3 regions of the Microbulbifer sp. Q7 genome follow, and region 3 is predicted to be linked to each of the others. Evidence: predicted binding sites of a transcription regulator. Region 3 holds the regulator's gene; each other region holds the start of a gene.

Region 1 (6,853 bases), 300 kb from region 3:
TGTAGTTGATGTTCAGTGAGCAGATGGGCGAACTGCCTGTGGGGCAAGAAGTCGTGAATTCCATCCGTCGTCACACAAAACAGGTCGGCCGGTTCCAGCGACTCCTGCCGGTAATCCACCTCGATATGCGCATCCATGCCCAGCGCCCGGCTTAAGAACGTCCGCCCCGGTCCCAGGGTGCGACTGTGATCCTGTGTCAGGCACTCCAGCTTGCCATCCCGCAACCGGTAAATACGCGAGTCGCCAATATGGATCAGATGCGCCGTGGCTCCCTTCAGCACCACCGCCGAAAAGGTCGTCAGCCAGCCCCGCTGCACCTCATCGGCACCGCCGCTCTGGCGATACAGCCAGCTATTGAGCGCATGCAAGACCCGCGCAGCCGCCTGCTTCACCGACCAGGAGTCCGGCGTACTGTAATAGTCGGAAATAAATCCGCTCACCGCCGCCCGCGCCGCTGCACCCCCGGCCTCGGCACTGCCAACGCCATCCGCAATCGCCACCAGTGAACCGCGGTAACGCCGATCACTGCCTGTGGCCCGGTAGACCGCAACCGCGTCGTCGTTGTAAGCGCGCTGGCCGCACTCAGTGGCCGTCGCGAACTCGAGGTTTTCGGAATTGGAAGCCTGTAGGTCGGAATCGGGCACAGTGATGGTTTCGCAGGTGGTGTTCAAATTGGTGCCGGCAATAGTAAGTGATGGAGTGGGCCCGGGAACCTGTTAACGGCTGCCCGGGAATTTAAATTAAGCAACGTCAATCAGAGAAACACTACCATCCGGCATGACCTCTGCCATCTGACCTTCCGGCTCCTCCAGGAACAACAGTGTGACAAAGCCGAGTACCGCAGTGCCGGCAATTACCAAGAAGAAGGTCTCGTACGAAACCATGCTCAATACCGTGAGGTAAAACACCGCGCCTACATTGCCGTAAGCCCCGGTCATTCCCGCAATCTGCCCGGTCAGGCGACGCTTGATCAGCGGTACCACCGCAAACACCGCGCCCTCACCCGACTGCACGAAGAACGAGCATGCCATCGCCGCAGCCACCGCCAGATACAGCGGCCACTCGCTATCGATCATGCTCATGGTCAGGTAACCCAGCGCCAGACCAGCTGTCAGGATCAGCAACGTGCTCTTGCGCCCGAACCGGTCGCTGATCAGGCCGCCCGCCGGGCGAGACATCAGGTTCATAAACGCATAAGCCGAAGCCAGCAGGCCCGCCTTCACCGGATCCAGAGTAAAGGTCTCCGAGAAAAATAGCGGTAACATCGAAATTACCGCAAGTTCAGAGCCAAAGGTCGCGAAGTACAGAATGTTCAAAACCGCCACCTGCTTGAACTTGTAGCGGTGAATCGGCTCCGGCAGCTGCACGAAGAGCTCTTTATTGATGTCGTAACACTTCTTCGCATCAAACACATACAGTGCTGCCAGTGCCACATAAATTACAACCGCCACCGGCTGCGCCAGAATGCCGACTCCATGTGGAGAGAGCTTCCAGGTGAGTAGCGCCAGTGCTGCGTACATCGGCACTTTCATGATCAGCAGCAGCACGAAGTCCGAAGGGCTGGACACTTCCATGCCGCCGATCTTCTTCGGTTTGAAATAGGTTCCGCCCTTGGGGGTGTCGGTTACTGAGCGGTAGTAGATCACACTGTATACCAGCGCAATCACACCGGTGAGACCGATGGCATAACGCCAGCCCTCTTGTCCTGGAGTGTCGCCACCAAACAATAGTGCGATGGTCGGCAGGCTCATGGCCGCGGCCGCGGAACCAAAGTTGCCCCAGCCGCCGTAAATGCCTTCTGCCGCACCCAGTTGTTTGGCCGGAAACCACTCGGACACCATGCGGATACCAATAACAAAGCCTGCACCGATAAAGCCCAGCAGGAAGCGGCCAATGGCGGCGGCGGCAAAGCTGTCTGCCAGTGCGAAGATAAAGCAGGGGATACTGCCGATGGCCAGCAGCAGGGAGTAGGTCAGACGCGGCCCGTATTTATCGGTCAGCATACCGATGATGACCCGCGCCGGGATGGTCAGCCCCACGTTCAGAATCAGCAGAGTCTTTACCTGATCGGAGGTGAGTGACAGGCTGTCGGCGATCGACATCAACAGTGGTGCGTGGTTGAACCAGGCAAAGAACGTAATAAAGAACGCGATCCAGGTCAGATGTAGCACCCGGATCTTTCCTTTAAAGGAAAACAGATTTAAAGAATCGCTGGACATACTTTTATCCCGTTAGTCGATGTTCTGAGTCAGCCTGTCGTCATCGTGGCAACCGTCCCAAATTGCGGGCATAAAAAAAGCCCACGGGGCAACCTGGCTGCCGCCGGTGGACTTCGCTGTCCGTATCGCAATGGCAGCCCGGGGTAAACCGGGCTGACCTCACGCGCTGTGTTGCAGTAAGTAATTCAATATTTGTGCCACCCTGCCTGATATTCGTGCATGGATTCAATTCTGGTGCGTGGCAGCGCAAAACTTTGGCGCATCGCGCTGAAGAAGTGGTGCTGAGGGGAATCGGAAGGGCGCTGATCGGCCACGGTGATGGTGCAGCGGACTTTTCTGGCGCCCCGTTTTGGGGTGTTTTGGGCCTCCGGTGGGCGGGAGTGCACCGGAGGCGTGCGTGCGCGAGGGGCTGGTTAACGCTCCCGCAGCCCTGTATGCCTAAGTGGCGACACGGATGTGGCGGTGTCGAATGAAGTCCAGGGTCTGCTGGTACAGATCTGCCTGAAATAGTTGTGTGGTATCGGTGTCGACCGGGGCAATGTCATTGCACAGGATTAGCAATTCGCGCGCTTTCTTGTCGGTAGGGCGTCCGTGGTCGGACTGGGGGTGGGCGAAGAGGTGCCAGCCGGTGTTTTCCGTGGGTACGCGATCCTGCCGACGCAGTAGTTGGTCGTTCAGCGACAGGGCGATAGTTTCCTCCGGCAGATCCAGGTACTCAGGTCGTGCCAGGATACCCACGGCATCGCGGCGCTGGCTGCGATCGCTCAACCAGCCGCAGGCTTCCAGTAGCGCCGCGCGCAGCGCGAGATGTGTGGCCGGGTTGGTTTGGTGCCAGCTGCGGGTAACCGCCAGCACCTTTTCCGGCATCGCCGGCATCATGGCATTGTTCGGTGTGGCAATCACGCCGATACCCTCCTGCACGGCGATGGTGTTCCAGGGTTCACCTACACAGAAACCGTCGATATCGCCGCGGCGCAAATGATCCACCATCTGTTCCGGTGGCAGAACCAGCAGGCGTACGTCGGTATCCGGGTTGATGCCGGCGCTGCTCAGCCAATGGCGCAGTTGCAGGGTGTGGCTGGAAAAGGGGTAGACGCTGGCAAAGGTCAGTGGGGTTTCGCTTTCGGCGCGAGCGCGGATGAACGCGCTGAGTGCGGCGCCGGTGCCCGCAGCGTCATCGGTTGCCGGTTGAAGACGATCGTAAAGGGTTTTCGAGAGGGTAATGCCATTGCCGTTACAGCTCAGGATCAGGCCACTGAGCAGCTCTTCCTCGCAGTTCGGCAGGGTCTGTTTCAGGGTCAGTGGCATCGGTGCCAGCATGGCGGCGGCATCGGCGGCACCACCGATCAATTTGTCGCGCAATGTAGCCCAGGAGGTTTCCCGCTGCAGCTCGACCTTCAGGCCATAGCGTTCAAACAGGCCCAGTTCGCGGGCAATGATAAGCGGCGCGCTGTCGGTGAGGCGCAGGTATAGGAGTTTCAGGTTAGGCTTTTCGGCTTGCAGGCTGCTCACGGTTGTACTCTCGGTAATCTCAAAATTTTTGCGCTGGGTTCCGGCACTTTCTGGGACGCTGTCTTGCTTCCTGCGTTATCGAACGGGCGCCTGTAAATGGGCGACGATTTGTTCTGCCACATTGCGCATGGTGGAGTTGCTATTCATGGCCAGGGTGCGCAGGGTCTGGTGAGCCGCCTGCTCACTGATATTCTTGCGCGCCATCAGTAGTCCCTTGGCGCGCTCGATAATTTTGCGTTCATCCAGCTGCTGCTGGGTACGCTGCAGAGACTGCCGCAGCTGCTGGTAGCTGCGGAACTGGGCCATGGCGATCTCGATGGCCGGTGCCACGCGCTCCGCCGAAAGCCCCTCTGCCATATAAGCGCTGACGCCGGCCTCGACTGCGCTGGTAATAAACTCAGCACCGCCACGGGCGGAGAACATCGCCACCGGTGTTGGGTTGTGCTGGTTGATTACGGAAAGGCTTTCGAGAATATCCCGGTCTGGGGATTCGATATCGATCAGGACGATGTCCGGACGGTGCTTCTCGACCTGGAATAGCAGGCCTTCGGCACTGGAGAGTTGCGCCAGCAGGTTGTAGCCGGCAGCGGTGAGCTGCGCGGCCACCATGGCGGCGCGTTCGGTCTGGTCATCAACCAGCAAGATACTGACAGATGCTGATACAGGTGTGGTCGTCATCGCTTGGTCAAAACTTCAGTTCGAACTGCAGCCAAAATTTGTCCGTATCGGTGCTGAACGTATCGGCATCGTAGGTGGCGTACTTGGCGAGCAGGCCGATATTTTTTGTTATGGCATAGGTCGCGACCAGGTCGAGTTCGTTGCCGTACTCTTGGCTGGCGCGATCGCTATAGAATTTATGCAAAGTTGCTGCAAGCTTGATGCCAGAAACAACGACTGAGCCGCCAGCGTAATAATATAGAGATAGTGGAGTGAGAGCTGGTCGCTGAAGTCTCACTCGGCGTGAAAAGCATTCTAGGTCTGCTCGTTCTAGCGGCTGGCGCGCAGCAGCACGCAGGGCGTCAAATCTTGCCAGCGAGCTTTGCGGGCGGTACTTAGGCTTGACGCTGGCGGGGGAAGCCCGGAGAGTGGTGCGACGAGTTTGGGGTGGATGTACAGGAACCTTTTCGACAGATGACGGCAAATTCCGAGTTTTTCAGTCAGGAGCGGGGCCGAGCGCCGGTGCAGAAGCGGGTGTGTCCGTTGGTATTGGCGGGCGGCCAGTCCAGCCGCATGGGAAAAGACAAGGCCCTGCTAAAATTATCCAATGGGCGCACGCTTCTGGAGCAGGCCAAGTATGTGATCGATGGGCTGCAGCCGTCAGAAGGCATCGTAATGATGCCGACGATGGTGAGCGGCGCGAGGCCCGGAGGCATACCGGACCGGGTCCCCGACGCCGGGCCACTTGGTGGTTTGCAGGCGATAGCGCGGCATCTGGACAGCTGGGCACTGCCGTGCGATGCGCTGTTAGTGTTACCGGTGGATATGCCATTGCTGAGCTCGGCACTGTTGCATCAGCTATGTGCAGCGGGACAGACGGTGGAGCAGGTAGTCTGTATTGGCGACGTTTACCTGCCGTGCTGGTTGCCCCTGAATGATCGTTGTCGAAGTTACCTGGATGCAGCGGTCACCGGTCAGGTCATTGGGTCGGTGCGCGCGCTGTTTGGCTATCTGGGGTGTATGCAGCTGCCAGAACCCGCTGGTGATTGGCATCTGAACGTCAACCGCCCAGAGGACTTCCAGCGCCTGCTGCCTTGAGGTGCTCGGGCCCTGCCGGGGCTGGGGCACGCTGGTGCGTGCAATCAAACGCGTGTGAGGCCAATGGCGTGAGAGGCCAGCGGTGCTTCCGGGGTGCAGCTCCGGTGAATCAGGGTTTCCGGGACAGAGAGGTTGGTGTCCATGGCTACTGGGTTGCGAGTTCGGCTACTGGCAGGTGTGCTCACGTGCGTCATGCTATTGCTGCTTGGCAGTTGTGGTTCGCGCCAACCGCCAGAGCTGCGGCTGGCGGTGGATGCCGGTTTTCAGCCGGCCGTGGAGGCATTGCGGGAGAGCTTTGAATCCCGTTGCGGGTGCCGCCTCAAGATCACTGCCGGAGCCAGCGGTCTGTTGTATAGCCAGATCCGTGCCGGTGAACCCTTCGACCTTTTCCTTTCTGCCGACAGCGCCCGCCCAGTGTTGCTGGAAAAAGCCGGCCTCACCGTCGCCGCCAGTCGCCAGACCTACGCCCGGGGCCAGTTGGCCCTGTGGGTTAATCGGCAGATCTCTGCGGATAAATCCTCAGGTTTCTCTACCCTCACCGCCAACCTTGCTCGCAACGACGCTACCCTGACGCCGCGCCAGCTGATCCTGTTACTGGGGCGCGGCAAGCACAAGCTGGTGGTTGCCGACCCACAGCTGGCGCCGGATGGGGATGCCGCGGTGCGTATGCTGAAAAAACTGCGCTTGTGGCCGCGGCTGCGCGGGCGGGTGGTATTTGCAGGGCACGCGGGGCACGCCCAGATACTCCTGCACCAGGGGCAGGGCGACATGGGGCTGATTCCTTACGGGCAGGCGCTCGCCACCGGGCGTCATGGGCAGTTCATGCGGATTCCCGCGCACTTTCATCCGCCCATTCACCAGCAAATGGTCATCCTGCGTAACACCCGCCAGCGCGATCTCGCTATCCGCCTGCTGCAGTTTCTGCAGTCCGATGAGGTGCAACAGCAATTGGGCGGGCTGGGTTTCTTGCGAGTGGATCCAGCCGCCAAATCGGCATTGTGAATATTCCCGGAAATGTATTCGGCTTCCCCAATAATTAGTTTTAAAAGATACCTATTCCATTACTGACTTATATCCATAGCAAAGCGTTATTATTTATTGGTGATATTGATAAACCGTTTGGAATAGTTAAATAAAGCTTTCTTTATATGAACTGGAGCGAATAGTTTTTACATGGTTTTCATCGTTGTGGGCCTGTTTGATAAAGATCGGTAAATTTTATGCAAAGTCACCAAAGTCAGGCTCATCTTCGCGTTATTCGTTACTTCGGTAACTGTTTCTGCTGTTTTTTAATCGATTTTCCGCATTTTCAATAGTATTGCGCTAAACGAGTAATAAGAATCCTCTATTTCCTTTGCCGATATTTA
Region 2 (6,853 bases), 1.9 Mb from region 3:
CGCAACGGCAGCTGGGCCACATCGCCGGTGTTCTGCCGCCTCGATTACCCGGTGATTGAACTCGCGGGAAAGAAACTGGGCATCATCGGCTACGGCGATCTCGGGCAGAAGGTCGCGCAGCTGGGACAAGCGCTAGGCATGGACGTGCTGGTTGCCGAGTCCTTCAGCGGGGCGCAAAAAGCAGGGCGGGTACCCCTCAGCCAACTGCTGGCAGAGTCGGATGTCATCAGCCTGCACTGCCCGCTGACACCAGCCACCGACCAGATGGTGGACGCAGCCTTTCTCGCGGCCATGAAACCCTCCGCCTTTCTGATCAACACGGCCCGCGGCGGGCTGGTGGATGAGAAAGCGCTGCTTGCCGCGCTCCACAACGGCGATATTGCCGGCGCAGCCCTGGATGTGTTGAGCGTGGAACCACCGCCCGCCGACCACCCGCTGCTGGCCGACGACATCCCCAACCTGATCATTACCCCCCACAACGCCTGGATCAGCCGCGAGAGCCGGCAGAGACTGCTCGACGGTGTGGTCGACAATATCACCCAACAGTTTCCTGCATAAAGAGCCCCGGACGGCCCCTGGTACAACGTGTGAAACTGTCGTGCGCGGAGCAGGACTGTGCATGCGGGACCGGGTAGTCTGGGGCTTGATAAACCTAAAGCCCGCCCGGTTCACGCCTGTTCGATCTATCGCGTCACTCGCTAAGACCGATTATTTTTATCGGTGTTTTTTCTCTGCCAACTCCCCCACCACAAGCCTATCCTTCGCGCTCAACCTGACTATCAGAGGAGAGCGTCATGGCATCTGCAAAAATGCCCAACAGTGGCACACACTCAACCCGTGACAAATTACACCAAGCCTACAATCTGGCCGGGGAAGCCGCGCACGATACGGCGGAGCAGGTAAAAACCCGCGCCCGTGAGACGGCAGATCAGGTCAAAACACGCGCTCGGGAGACCGCCGATCAGGTGAAAACGCGCACCCAGGCCGGCGTAGAGCAAGGTAAGCAACGCGCCCACGATGTGGCAGAGCGCGCGGAAAGCTCCATCAAGGCTCATCCGCTCGTCAGCGTAGGTTGTGCCTTTGCCGCCGGCTGGTTGATTGCGAAGATTTTGAAGTAACCGAAAAAATAGCCAAGGTAACCACAACGTCCAGAATGTTCGGACGCGGGCCTTAAAAGGCCACTAGTAGTCACTTACTGGCAGTAACTTACTGGCGATTCTGGGGATCACTGCATGGCCGGATCAGAAAAACCGGAACAGAGACAGGATGCCGCTAACAGCGGCGCTGCATCGACCACGAGCACGGAAGGCGTTCAGCAATCCCCTGACCCGGCTGCAGAAACCAGCAGCCGGGCACGCCATGAGAAAGAGTCTGAAGTCGGTGAGTCACTCTCTGCCATTAAATCCGAAATCGATGCCCTGGTACAACGGGCCGAAGCGACCATGACACTGGCCACCGCCTGGTCGGAAAACTTCACCCGCCTAGTACAGCTGGAGTTCCAGCGCACCCTGAGCGCAGGAAAGCGCATTGTCGTTTTACTGCTGTTTCTATTTTTTCTCGCCGTTGCGTTGATCGTAAGCCTGTGCGCAGGTCTGGGATTACTCGGCTATTACTTTTTCCAGTCTATCTATATTGGTTTCGGGATTTTCTTCCTGACCCAGTTGCTGGTTTTTTCCGGATTGCTGCTATCGATCAACCGCCTGCGCGGGATGCTCGGCTTTGAAGAAAGTAAAAAGCAGGCAAGTGAGGCACTGAATGATGTCACTGCGCTCTTTAAACAGACAGATTGAACACTGCCGGGAAGAAATGGAATTACAGCGCCAAAGTGCGGTATCCCTGCTGCAGCAGCAACGCGCTCAAGCGCTGACGCAAACCCGAAGAATTCCCCTGCCCGTCGCCATGGGCGCTGCATTTGCGGGCGGCTATGTTCTGCAGCGTTTTTTCAACACTCCCGCACCACATACGCTGATTAACTGGTATCTCACACTGCGGGCATTCTGACGGCCGCCACCGGCGATGGCTCCTATGGGCAATGCGGTCAAAGTGGTTTGCCGTCTCCCGCCGTCGACCTGGGCCGCGCGCTGCCGCCGTCGGGGTTCGTGGCACTACGCTGGCTCCCGATCTCAATAATTTTTTGCGCCACGTCCGCAAGCCTGAGATTCATTTCCATCGCGCGCTGTTGCATAGTCCGGTACGCATCGTCCTCACTCAGTCGCAGGCTGCGCATCAGTACGCCCTTGGCCCGCTCGATCAACTTGCGCTCCGTCAGGGCCCGGCGGGTTTCCTCCAGTTCTTCGTTCACTCTCTGAATATGCGCAACCTGTGAGCGAATCAGGTCGTACAGGGAATGCGTCAGGTTCTGCCCATTCAGGGCCGGCACTGCTGCGGTCTCCGCGCGCCCATAGAGCCCGGGCACTTCGGGGTCGAACAACACCGCCAGCGCCGGTACGCGCCCCCAGTCAGAAGATTTCATTTTCTGTAGTTGCGCGCGATGATGCCCCAATTCCGATTGCGCATCCGCCACCCGCTGGCGACTCACCTGCAACAGACGGGCGGCCATCGCGTCTTCAACACCATGCATGGCATCAATACGCGCTGTGGCCAGCTGATACCAGACTTCGCTCACCTCCGGCGAGATGGGCTCGCCGTTTTTCAGTCCTGCAATCACCCGGCGCAGCCGATTCAGATCCCGCGACGCCTCACTGTCCACAATTTCCTGCCAGCTGGATTCTTCGGTTTCTCCGGCAAACTCCAGAAAAACCTCCAGGCTCCGCCGCTGACAATCCTGTAACTGTTCAAGACGCAAATGCAGCTTTTCGTCGAACCGGCTACCGGCAAATCCGATGGCACCCCAGGCCCGCTCCTGTCCCGCAAATTCCTTGGCCTGCATGAAGTTAAACAGTGCCACCAGCAGCCGAGTCACCTCCGGATCATCCGCAACGTCGGCGGCCTCAAACACCACCGAAAGTAATCCGGCAATCAACCGGCAATAGGCATCCGTGGACCCCAGGGCGTTTACTTCAAATGCATCGATGTGACGTCGCAGCTCTTCAAGCTCATCCAGGCCATGCAATGAATAAGCGATACTGTTCAACAGGCGCATGTCCCGTGGACTACTGCAACGGTCACTCTGCAGGTACTGGTCGTGCAACAGCTGGCGGAAGGTATCCGCACTGCGGGTGCCCTCCCGAATCTGCTCCCTGCGCAGGGCCGCAAACCGATGCCCGGAGGACACCAGGTAGATATTGCTGATACCGCGCTCCCGCTGCAGCTGGTGAACCAGGTCCGATACGGTGGTCACCAGTTCACAACTACTCGCCAGTCGCTCCAACGCCTGGATCTCGGAACGCTTGGCGGCGAGCAGGAATTTCTCTGCGTCTTCACTGTGATTGGGCATAGAGGCACTTTTAACAAAGAGTGATAATCCGCGGGCTCGGCGCCAGCGATGGTCTAACCACTTATTAGTCAGCAATAAATATTCCATTCGTGAACGATGTTTTGCTGAGACTTCACTCAGGTTTCGCGGACTCTGGCTGCCAATCTCACGACCCGAAATACACCATGCCACGATCGCTTGCACCACAATCGTGCATCGCGGTAGCAGCGTGGTGATGCATGTCTTGGTGAGAAATTATTTTCACCCGTTTTTTATCGATCCATAAACGTTGGCACCGAACTTGCTTCAAGCGTAAGCGTAGGGTTCTGGCGCGACAGGTTGCGCAAACCCTGCAGGGCTTCCGCCCGTGACATAACGAATATTCTGGATAAAGGCGTCCATCACGTTCCGGCTAAGGCTGGTCTGTGTGGGCGCTTTTTTTGTGCCCGGCAAACGCTGCTTTGGACAGTACGCCTCTTACGCAGATACCCATTTCCAGCACAGATGGACAACCGGTTCTCAAACTTTCAAAGGTGACAACTATGGCTTATCTCGTTCCCAACGAATTCGTGACCAAAATGGTCGACGCGGGGGAGTCCAAAATTTACATGTCCACCCGTGACACTCTGGTACGCGCCTATATGGCGGGTGCCATCCTGGCACTGGCTGCGGTATTCGCGGTAACCGTGGCGGTGACTACTGGCTCCCATCTTGTCGGCTCGATCCTGTTCCCGGTAGGTTTTTGCATGCTTTACCTGATGGGCTTTGACCTGCTCACCGGGGTCTTTGTACTCGCGCCGCTGGCATGGCTCGACAAACGACCGGGTGTTACCTGGGGCGGAATTCTGCGCAACTGGGGGCTGGTTTTCGTGGGCAACTTTGCCGGTGCGCTTACCGTAGCGGTGATGATGGCTTTTGTTTTCACCATGGGCTTTAACACCGAGCCGGGTGCGGTGGGTGCCAAGCTTTCCTCCATCGGTGAAGCGCGTACTCTCGGCTACGCCGAGTACGGAGCCGCCGGCTGGTTCACCATCTTCGTGCGCGGCATGCTGTGTAACTGGATGGTGTCCATGGGCGTGGTTGGGGCGATGGTATCGACCAACGTCAGCGGCAAGGTGATCGCCATGTGGATGCCGATCATGCTGTTCTTCTTTATGGCCTTCGAGCACTCTGTGGTGAACATGTTCCTGTTCCCCACCGCAATCATGATGGGCGGCGATTTTTCGGTGATGGATTATCTGATCTGGAATGAAATCCCCACCGCACTGGGCAACCTCGTTGGCGGCCTCGCGTTTACCGGCCTGACCCTGTACAGCACACACTACAAAACCGCACCGAAACGCCAGCTGACCGCGGCTGACGCAAACCCGGCGCTCGCCTGAACCTAGCCCACAAGCCCCGCACCTGCGGGGCTCTTTTATTCTATGAACAACACTCTGCAACTCGACATCGGTCAGTACAGCAGCGCCGGCCTCAAAGCGGAAAATCAGGACAGCTGTGGCATACGCTTTCCGCCTGAGCCGCAACTGGGGCTGAAAGGCGCCGCATTGGCGATCGCCGATGGCATCAGCTCAAGCACGGTCAGCGCCATTGCCAGCGAGACTGCGGTAAAAAGTTTTCTCGACGACTACTACTGCACGTCCGACGGCTGGAGCGTACAAAGTGCTGTGGCGCAGGTATTGAAGGCCACCAATGCCTGGCTCTATGACCAGACCCGACAAAGCCCCTACCGGTACGATAAAGACAAGGGGTATGTGTGTACGTTCAGCAGCGCAATTTTCAAGGGTGGGGAGGCCCACCTGTTCCATATTGGTGACTCGCGCATTTACCGTCTGCGCCGCGGCTCCCTGGAGCAACTCACCCACGACCATCGCCAGTGGGTGGGCGAACAACGCAGCTATCTCAGCCGCGCCCTCGGGGTTGCACCACAGGTGGAGGCGGATTACCGGCGACTGACACTGGAAGTGGGCGATGTCTATATCCTTACCACCGATGGGGTGCACGAATCCCTCTCGCAGGCCGAGTTGGCCGGACACCTGGAGCAGCGTGACAGCGACCTCAGCGATATCGCCAGGACCCTGGTCGACAAGGCCCTGGCCAACGGCAGCACGGATAACCTGACGGTGCAATTAGTGCGTGTCGCCGAGCTACCTGAGGCCACGCCACAATTGACCGAACAGGTAGAGAAGCTACCTCTCCCGCCGCTGTTAAAAAGCGGTGACGCCTTCGACGGCTACCGCATTGAGCGCGAGATACATGCCAGTAGCCGAAGCCACGTCTACCTGGCGTACGACCAGGCGAGCGATACCCGTGTGGTACTGAAAACCCCGTCCATCGACCTGTCAGACGATCCCGCCTATCTGGAAAGGCTGTTGATGGAAGAGTGGGTGGCCCGTCGCGTGAACAGCGTGCACGTGATCCATGCAGCAGCCACCCATCGCCCCCGCACCTATCTGTATACCGCCATGGAGCTGGCCGAAGGTCAGAACCTGCGCCAGTGGATGACCGACAACCCCAACCCCGATCTGGAAACCGTGCGCGGCATCGTGGAACAGGTGGCCAAAGGCCTGCAGGCGCTGCATCGGGCGGAAATCCTGCACCAGGATGTGCGGCCAGAAAACATCATGATCAGCAGCGCAGGCACCGTCACGCTGATCGACCTGGGCTCGGCCCAGGTCAGCGGTATTGCGGCAAGTTACCTGATGAATTTTCCGGAAGGTATTGCGGCAGAGGGTATTGCGGCAAACGCCGGGGAAACCAGCCCGCAGATTCTCGGCACCGCCCTGTACAGCGCACCGGAGTATTTTCTTGGCGACCTGGGCACCCCGCGCTCGGACCTTTTTTCTCTGGCAGTGCTGACCTATCACCTGCTATCTGGCGAATTTCCCTACGGCACCCGGGTGGCGCGCTGCACCACCCAGGCCGCGCAACACAAGTTGCGCTACCGCAGTGTTCTGAGCGAATCCCGGGAAATTCCCGCCTGGATCGATTCCGCCCTGAAAAAAGCACTGCAAATAAACCCGCTGCGACGCCACGAAGCCCTTTCGGAATTTGTGCGCGAGCTGCGGCACCCGAACCCGGAATACATCCATGCCACTCGCCCGCCGTTGATGGAGCGCTATCCGGTGCGTTTCTGGCAGTCGGTCAGCGGCATTCTACTGCTGATTATTGTGTACCTGCTGAGCATCATCGGCACAACCACCTGAACAGAGTTTCCCTCACCCGTTCGACCCTAAACAGGAGCAACCCATGATCAGTAACCGCGAACAAGTCACCGCGATGATTCTCTCCGCCAAAGTGCGTAAAGAACTTAAATGGAGTCAGGTCGCCGATGCCATCGGCCAATCCAAGGAGTGGACTACCGCCGCCTGTCTCGGGCAGATGACCCTGACCAAAGCCCAGGCCGATGTGGTCGGGGAGCTGTTTGACCTGAGCGACGAAGCCACGGCCTGGCTGCAGATAGCGCCCTACAAGGGC
Region 3 (6,853 bases):
TGTCCATCAGGCCGCCGGCGGTTTCCTCGTCGTAAGCGAGGACGTCTTCCACCCGCTGGCGGTCGTGCTCGCTCATGGCAGAGAGTACTTCCGCCATCACCCGTTCGGGTAATTGCTGGAGGATGTCTGCCACATCGTCCGCATCTAGGCCCTCCATCACGGCCACCATTTCCTCGGTGTCCATGGTCGAGAGAATCTGGCTCTGTACCTCGTCCGGCAGCTCCTGCAGTACCTCGCCCTCGACCTCGCGGTCGATCAGTTTCCACAGTACCTGGCGGATGCGCGGCGGCGAGCTCTCGAGCAGCTGGGCGATGCTTTGCGGGGAGAGTGAGGACAGCATGCGCTGCACTTCCCGCCCGGTGCCACTGTCCAGCGCCGCATACAGCGCACCGAGCTGGTTCTGAGCGCGGAATGAGATGTCGGCGTTGGAGGGCTTGGGCACGTAAACACCTGCTTGTTGGGGGGTACTGCGAGGGCCGGCATTATAAGGGTAGAAAGGGGGGCGGCAGGCGCCTTTTTATTCGCCCTCACCAAAGCGGTCGTTAATCAGCAGGCAGATGGCCTCGTGCGCCGCATCTTCATCGCGGCCGCAGATTTCCAGTTCCAGCTCCACGCCTTTGCCCGCGGCAAGCAGCATGAGTGCCATCACGCTTTTGCCGTCCACGGCCTTGCCCTGGCAGTGCACTTTCACTTCAGAGGAAAAGCGCGCGCTGGTCTGGGCAAACTTGCTCGCGGCGCGCGCGTGTAGCCCCAGTTTATTGATAATGGTGATGCGGCTTTTTTGCATGGTGGGTATCTATCGTATGCTCCGGCCCGGGCTCATTTTTGCTGTTCGCGGTGTCGAACCTGGATATTCTCGAAAATCCCGGCAAAGGCTTTGGCCAGCTGCTCCACCATGTACACCGAGCGGTGGCGGCCGCCAGTGCAACCGATTGATACCGAGGTATAGCTGCGGTTGCTTTGCTGATAACTGGGTAGCCAGCGTTCCAGGAACTGGGTGATGTCTCGCTGCATATCCCTGGTCTCCTGGTGAGACTGCAGGAATTCGGCCACTTCCGGGTCCATGCCGGTTTTGTTGCGCAGTTCCGGTATCCAGTAGGGGTTGGGCAGGCAGCGCAGGTCAAACACCAGGTCTGCATCGACGGGCACACCGTGCTTGAAACCAAAGGACTGGAACAGGATGGCCATGCCGGGCGAGTCTTTGCCCACGACCCGGGATTTCATCTGGTCGCGCAGCTGGTGCAGGCTGAGGCTGCTGGTATCAATGACCAGGTCGGCCATGGACGCGAGCGGTGCCAGCAGCTCCTTCTCGCGATTGAGCGCTTCAAGCAGGTGGGTGTGGCTGTCGCTCAGGGGGTGTTTGCGGCGGGTCTCGCTGAATCGTTGCACCAGTACCGGCGAGCGCGCATCCAGGTAGATGACGTCGCAATCGATGCCGCTGTCGCGCAGGTCGTTGATGACCTTGGGAGCCTGACGCACATCGTGCCACAGGTTGCGGGCGTCGATGCCAAGCGCCAGCTGGGTGTTTTCTTGGGAGGGTTGCTCGGCGACTCGGCGGATGAGTTCGGGCAGCAGGCTGGCCGGGAGGTTGTCGATGCAATTGAAGCCAACATCTTCCAGCAGTTGCAGCGCGGAGCTCTTTCCGGAGCCCGAGCGGCCGCTGATTATGACCAGTCGCATAGAACACGCACTCCTTGCTGAATCCGGCGCAGTATGCGGCCAGAGTGGCTAACTTGAGCGGCACCGGCAACGGGCTGTCGCCGGCATTCGCGGCCTATTATGCCGCGGCAGCGCTGTTGATGGCCAGTGCGTATAGTTCGTCGCTGGTGGTGGCCGCGCGCAGCTTTTCACGTACGCGGCTGTCGCTGAACAGGGCAGCAATTTCGGCGAGGGTGTCCAGGTGCTCCTGGTCCGAGTCTTCGGGTACCAACAGGGCAAACAGCAAGTCCACCGGTTGGCGGTCGATGGCATCGAAGTCCACCGCCGGGGATGTGGTGCAGAGTACGCCGATCGGGCCCGCACAACCGGGCAGGCGACAGTGAGGAATGGCGACACCCTCGCCGATACCGGTAGAGCCGAGGCGCTCCCGGGCGACCAGCTGGTTGAAGATCGTGTCAGAGTCCAGATCGGGATGTTGCTCTGAAATCGCCTGGGCGATGTTGAGTAACAGCTTTTTTTTGCTGCTCCCCGCCAGATGGCAAAGGCTCAGGCGGGGAGAGAGTAATGCTTCCAATGTCATAACGTACTGATGATCTAGCGGTGCAGGCCAGCCGGTAACCTGGTTGTGTTACGACTAGCGGTGACTGCGCAACTTCTCTTTGTGTTTCAGCAGTTGCCGGTCGAGTTTGTCAGTCAGCGAATCGATCGCTGCGTACATGTCCTCAGATTCCGAATCGGCAAAAATATCCTTGTTGCCGTTCACGTGAACCCGTGCCTCGGCTTTCTGGATCAGTTTGTCGACGGAAAGGATGACCTGAGTATTGGTAATCAGGTCATTGTGGCGGGAGAGCTTGTCCAGTTTGGTCTGGCAGTAATCGCGAATGGCCGGAGTAACGTCTACATGGTGGCCACTGATATTGATCTGCATGGATTTCTCCTCATCGGGTGCAACACAAATCTGGCTGGACCCCCGCACAGGGCGGCAACCCTACTAGGAAGTGCGCCAGAATGGAAGGATACACTCAATGTATAGCCATTGGTTGTACAGAAAGTGTGCAGGCGACGAAGGAAATTCCCGCAATCAGTGACTGCTGCAGTTAAACCAGTCGCTTTCTCTCGCTGGACGAGGGAATACCCATGGATTCTCGGTACTTGGCGACCGTGCGCCGCGCGACTTTAATACCCTGGGAGTCCAGTTCCTGGGTGATTTTGTTGTCTGACAGCGGTTTGCGTGGCTGTTCGGCATCAATCAGCTTACGGATCAGGGCGCGGATGGCGGTGGATGAGGCATCCTCCCCGGAGTCGGTGCTCACATGGCTGGAGAAGAAGTATTTCAGCTCGAAGACGCCGCGGGGCGTGAGCATGTACTTCTGGGTGGTTACCCGGGAAATGGTCGACTCGTGCATGCCGATGGTCTCGGCAATGTTCGCCAGTACCATGGGTTTCATACCCTCCGGCCCCAGCTCAAAGAAGCCCTGCTGTTTTTCCACAATGCAGCTGGCTACCTTGAGCAGTGTCTCGTGGCGGCTTTGCAGGCTTTTCAGGAACCAGCGTGCTTCCTGGAGGTTGTCGCGCAGGTAATTGTTGTCACTGGAATTGTCGGCGCGTTTGATCAGTGAGGCATAGGTGTCATTGATACGCAGCTTGGGGGTGGTTTCCGGGTTGAGCTCGACCACCCAGCGATTGTGCTTGCGGCTGACGATCACATCGGGCACCACATACTGGGGTTCTTCACCGCCGAAGGCTTCCCCTGGATACGGGGTGAGGGTCTGGATCAGTCGCATGACCTCGCCTAGCTGTGACTCGTTGAGCCGCGTGCGGCGGGTCAGCTGGCGGAAGTCCCGCTTGCCCAGCAGGTCGAGGTGCTGGCTCACTACCAGCAGGGCCTCGGTGATCCACGGTGTCTCCTCCGGCAACTGGCGCAATTGCAATAGCAGGCTCTCGCGCAGGTCGCGGGCGCCACAGCCCGCGGGTTCCAGCTGCTGAATGGTTTTCAGTACGGTCAGCACCTCGTCGGCCTCCACCTCGAAGGTTGCGGCCACCTCGTCGAGGTCCGCGTCGAGGAAACCGTTGGGGGCAATGGCGTCGATCAGGGTTTCGCCGATCAGCTTGTCGATATCCGTCAGCGGGGTCAGGTTTAACTGCCAAAGCAGGTGGTCCTGCAGGCTTTCGGAGGCCGCGTTGCGCTGTTCCAGCGCGTACTCATCGCCATCGCCACCGCTGTAGCTACCGCCGGTGTAAATGTCGTCCCAGCGGGTATCGACTGGCAGGTCGTCCGGGATTTCGCTGTTCCAGTCACCCTCGGCCGTAGACTCGCTTTGCGTCTCTCGGGCAGCTTCCTGCGCACGGGTTTCCGGCTCTTTGGTTTCGGATTGCGCGGGGGTGTTCTGGTCCTGATGGGATTCGCCGGCGTGTTCGTCGAAGTCGGATTCCAGCAGGGGGTTGCTGTCTAGGGCGGACTGGATTTCCTGTTGCAGATCCAGCGTCGACAATTGCAGCAGGCGGATCGCCTGTTGCAATTGCGGTGTCATTGTCAGCTGTGTGCCGAGTTTTAACTGGAGTGACTGCTTCATATGGGGGTTTGCCGGCAGAAAATTCTGGCGTTGGCCCGCCGCAGCAGATTTGATGCTTGATACGGCGGCGTAAAGCTCATTTCCTGCAGACTACCTTGCGGCAAATCGGAACACAAGAGGCAGCTTAAGCAATAAGCATGCCGAAAATTTTTGTGGATCCGGTCACAAGGTTGCTGTGTGTGATAGCGGCCTACAGAATGGGGCGCGGGGCAGATGAACCCCTAGCAAACCGCTTAAATGGTGAATTCGTGTCCCAGATAGACATCTTTCACCTGTTTGTTTTCTGCCACGTCTCTTGGGTCACCGTGGGCGATGATATGCCCCTCGCTGACGATAAATGCGGTCTCGCAGATATCCAGGGTTTCGCGCACATTGTGGTCGGTAATCAGTACGCCGATACCGCGGTCCCGCAGATGGCGGATAATTTGCTTGATATCGTTGACCGAGATGGGGTCGACACCGGCAAAGGGTTCATCCAGCAGGACAAAGGCGGGGTTGGTCGCCAGGGCCCGCGCAATTTCAACGCGACGGCGCTCGCCGCCGGACAGCGCCATCCCCAGGCTGTCGCGGATGTGGGTGATGTGGAATTCCTCCAGCAGGGCCTCAAGTTGCGCCATACGCTGGCTACGGTTGAGGTCCTTGCGGGTTTCGAGAATGGCGAGAATGTTGTCCGCCACGGTCAGGCGGCGGAATACCGATGCTTCCTGAGGCAGGTAGCCAATGCCCTTGCGGGCGCGGCCGTGCATGGAAAGACCGGTGATATCTTCGTCGTCGATCATGACCTGGCCGGCATCCGCCTGGACCAGGCCGGCGATCATGTAGAAACACGTGGTCTTGCCGGCACCATTGGGGCCCAGCAGGCCCACCACCTGCCCGCTGGATACGCTCACGGACACATCCTGAACGACTTTGCGTTTTTTGTACTGCTTGGCGAGATGTAACGCTTTGAGCGTCGGCATGGCGAATTCCGGTATCTAGTGCAGTGGCAATGGCCACATCTGTCTGGTGAGTTCTGCAGGCGCTGGCCCCATGGGGCGGATGGCCTACTGGCCGTCTTCGACCGGTTTGGGGGCGGGCTGCGCTTCGGGCTTCCAGATCATTTCCACGCGCTTCTTCTCCGATTGGCCCTGGGCCTGCATCTGCTCGCTATTGAGGTCGTAATCGATGCGCTCGGCGGAGAGGGTGTTGCCGTCCCGGTCGACGAAGGCTTCACCGGTCAGCTGCAGGGCATCGGTGCTCACCAGAAATTCAATTCGCCGGGCGCGCGCCTTGACCGGGCTGGTGCTTTCTTCCACTTGCTGCTGGAAATGGGCAGGGGTGCCGACGGCGACCACCTTGCGGATTTCGCCGCTGGCATTGCCGTGTACCTCGACCCGGTCTGCGCGGATCTGTAGGGAGCCCTGAGTAATGACCACATTGCCGCTATAGACCGAGAGGTTTTTGCTGCGGTTGGCCTCCAGGTTGTCGGCGGATACTTTCACAGGCTGCTGGCGATCATTGGGTAGAGCCTGCGCCTGCAGGCTGGCCAGCGCGACCACCGCCGCCAACGTGGTTGCGAGCAGTGTGCGGGCGGTATTAGCGGACTTCATAGCGGCTTTCCACATCGGACAGAATTTCCACCTTGTCTTGTTTTAGATCGGCGCGGAGGCCCTTGCCGGTTGTGAGGTTGGGGCCGTCGGTAATGGTAACAACTTTGTCAGTCTCGGCGAATTCTTCGCGAGGCCTGATTTCGATTTTCGGTGTCCGCAGGGTAATACCTGGCCCCGGCAGCTCCTTGATGGAGACATCCCCCTTCAGTACGACCCTTTGCCCATTGTTGTAGGCGACACCAGAGCGCGATTCCGTGCGCCAGCGGGAGTCTTCACCCTGGTAAAACATCATGCGCGGCTCAGTGAGATCTGCCCGGTCGCGTCGGGCAAACTGGAAAAAAGTGACGCGCTCGGCATCGACTTCATAAGCGAGGTTGCCGTTCACATCGTAGTGACGCGTGCGGGCGCCCCGGATGATAAGGTCCGCGGCCCTGTTGTGTTCCTGCTGGGTGGGGCGCTTGCCCATCAGCTGTTCCGGCGGGCTCTCGGCGAACCAGAGCCCCAGGGAAATCAGCATCACCACAATCACCAGTGGTAGCCAGGTGCGCATGTATCGAGTGTTTCCTGTTAGCCTGCCAGCCCGTCAAACGGGGCCTGACAGTTAGTCTGTGTTGGTGCGGTCAGGTTCCGGCCCGACAATTATTTTTCAGCCTGCGCCAGATAGGGTGCCAGTGCGGCTTCAAAGGTGCCCTGCGCCTGCATGATGCGGTCGCAGACTTCCCGGACTGCGCCAAGCCCGCCTTTGTGCTCGGTGGTGAACAGTGCGCGCTCAATTACCGGTGGTGCCGCGTCGGGGACGGCAATTGGGCAGCCGACGCGGGTCATCAGTTGCAGGTCCGGGTAGTCATCGCCCACGTAGGCAATGTTTTCCAGTGCGTAGGGCTCGTTGGCAAATAACTCCTGAAAGGCGCTGTATTTGTCTTCACGCCCCTGAATCAGCCGGGTGATACCCAGGTCGTGCGCACGTTTTTCAACCAGCGAGCTGCGTCGACCGGTAATAATGGCGACGGCCACACCCGATTGCTGCAGCAT

The links. Region 3 encodes sigma-54, which starts transcription at its own class of promoters, with help from an activator protein. Its sites were predicted from a motif close to TGGCACANNNNTTGCNNT; they were not measured.
Region 1: a site for sigma-54 is predicted at 2,402-2,419, ahead of AU182_RS15125 (NarK family nitrate/nitrite MFS transporter). Genes of this name have one in related genera too.
Region 2: a site for sigma-54 is predicted at 3,667-3,684, ahead of AU182_RS06010 (formate/nitrite transporter family protein). Genes of this name have one in related genera too.

The regions. Positions count from the first base shown of each region.
Region 1 covers NZ_LROY01000002.1:2,288,934-2,295,786, reverse strand. The annotation lists gene AU182_RS15130 (bifunctional protein-serine/threonine kinase/phosphatase) at 1-644, opposite strand, end outside; gene AU182_RS15125 (NarK family nitrate/nitrite MFS transporter) at 741-2,219, opposite strand; gene AU182_RS15120 (CmpA/NrtA family ABC transporter substrate-binding protein) at 2,658-3,731, opposite strand; gene AU182_RS15115 (ANTAR domain-containing response regulator) at 3,807-4,409, opposite strand; gene AU182_RS16690 (hypothetical protein) at 4,417-4,593, opposite strand; gene AU182_RS15110 (molybdenum cofactor guanylyltransferase) at 4,863-5,486, shown strand; gene modA (molybdate ABC transporter substrate-binding protein) at 5,679-6,488, shown strand.
Region 2 covers NZ_LROY01000002.1:69,715-76,567, reverse strand. The annotation lists gene AU182_RS06035 (D-2-hydroxyacid dehydrogenase) at 1-558, shown strand, start outside; gene AU182_RS06030 (YqjD family protein) at 795-1,118, shown strand; gene AU182_RS06025 (hypothetical protein) at 1,233-1,790, shown strand; gene AU182_RS06020 (hypothetical protein) at 1,756-2,001, shown strand; gene AU182_RS06015 (nitrate- and nitrite sensing domain-containing protein) at 2,039-3,397, opposite strand; gene AU182_RS06010 (formate/nitrite transporter family protein) at 3,919-4,758, shown strand; gene AU182_RS06005 (bifunctional protein-serine/threonine kinase/phosphatase) at 4,801-6,582, shown strand; gene cynS (cyanase) at 6,626-6,853, shown strand, end outside.
Region 3 covers NZ_LROY01000002.1:1,992,680-1,999,532, reverse strand. The annotation lists gene mgtE (magnesium transporter) at 1-418, opposite strand, end outside; gene AU182_RS14075 (HPr family phosphocarrier protein) at 518-787, opposite strand; gene rapZ (RNase adapter RapZ) at 820-1,680, opposite strand; gene ptsN (PTS IIA-like nitrogen regulatory protein PtsN) at 1,778-2,239, opposite strand; gene hpf (ribosome hibernation-promoting factor, HPF/YfiA family) at 2,294-2,587, opposite strand; gene AU182_RS14055 (RNA polymerase factor sigma-54) at 2,757-4,232, opposite strand; gene lptB (LPS export ABC transporter ATP-binding protein) at 4,466-5,191, opposite strand; gene lptA (lipopolysaccharide transport periplasmic protein LptA) at 5,276-5,821, opposite strand; gene lptC (LPS export ABC transporter periplasmic protein LptC) at 5,808-6,371, opposite strand; gene AU182_RS14035 (HAD family hydrolase) at 6,461-6,853, opposite strand, start outside.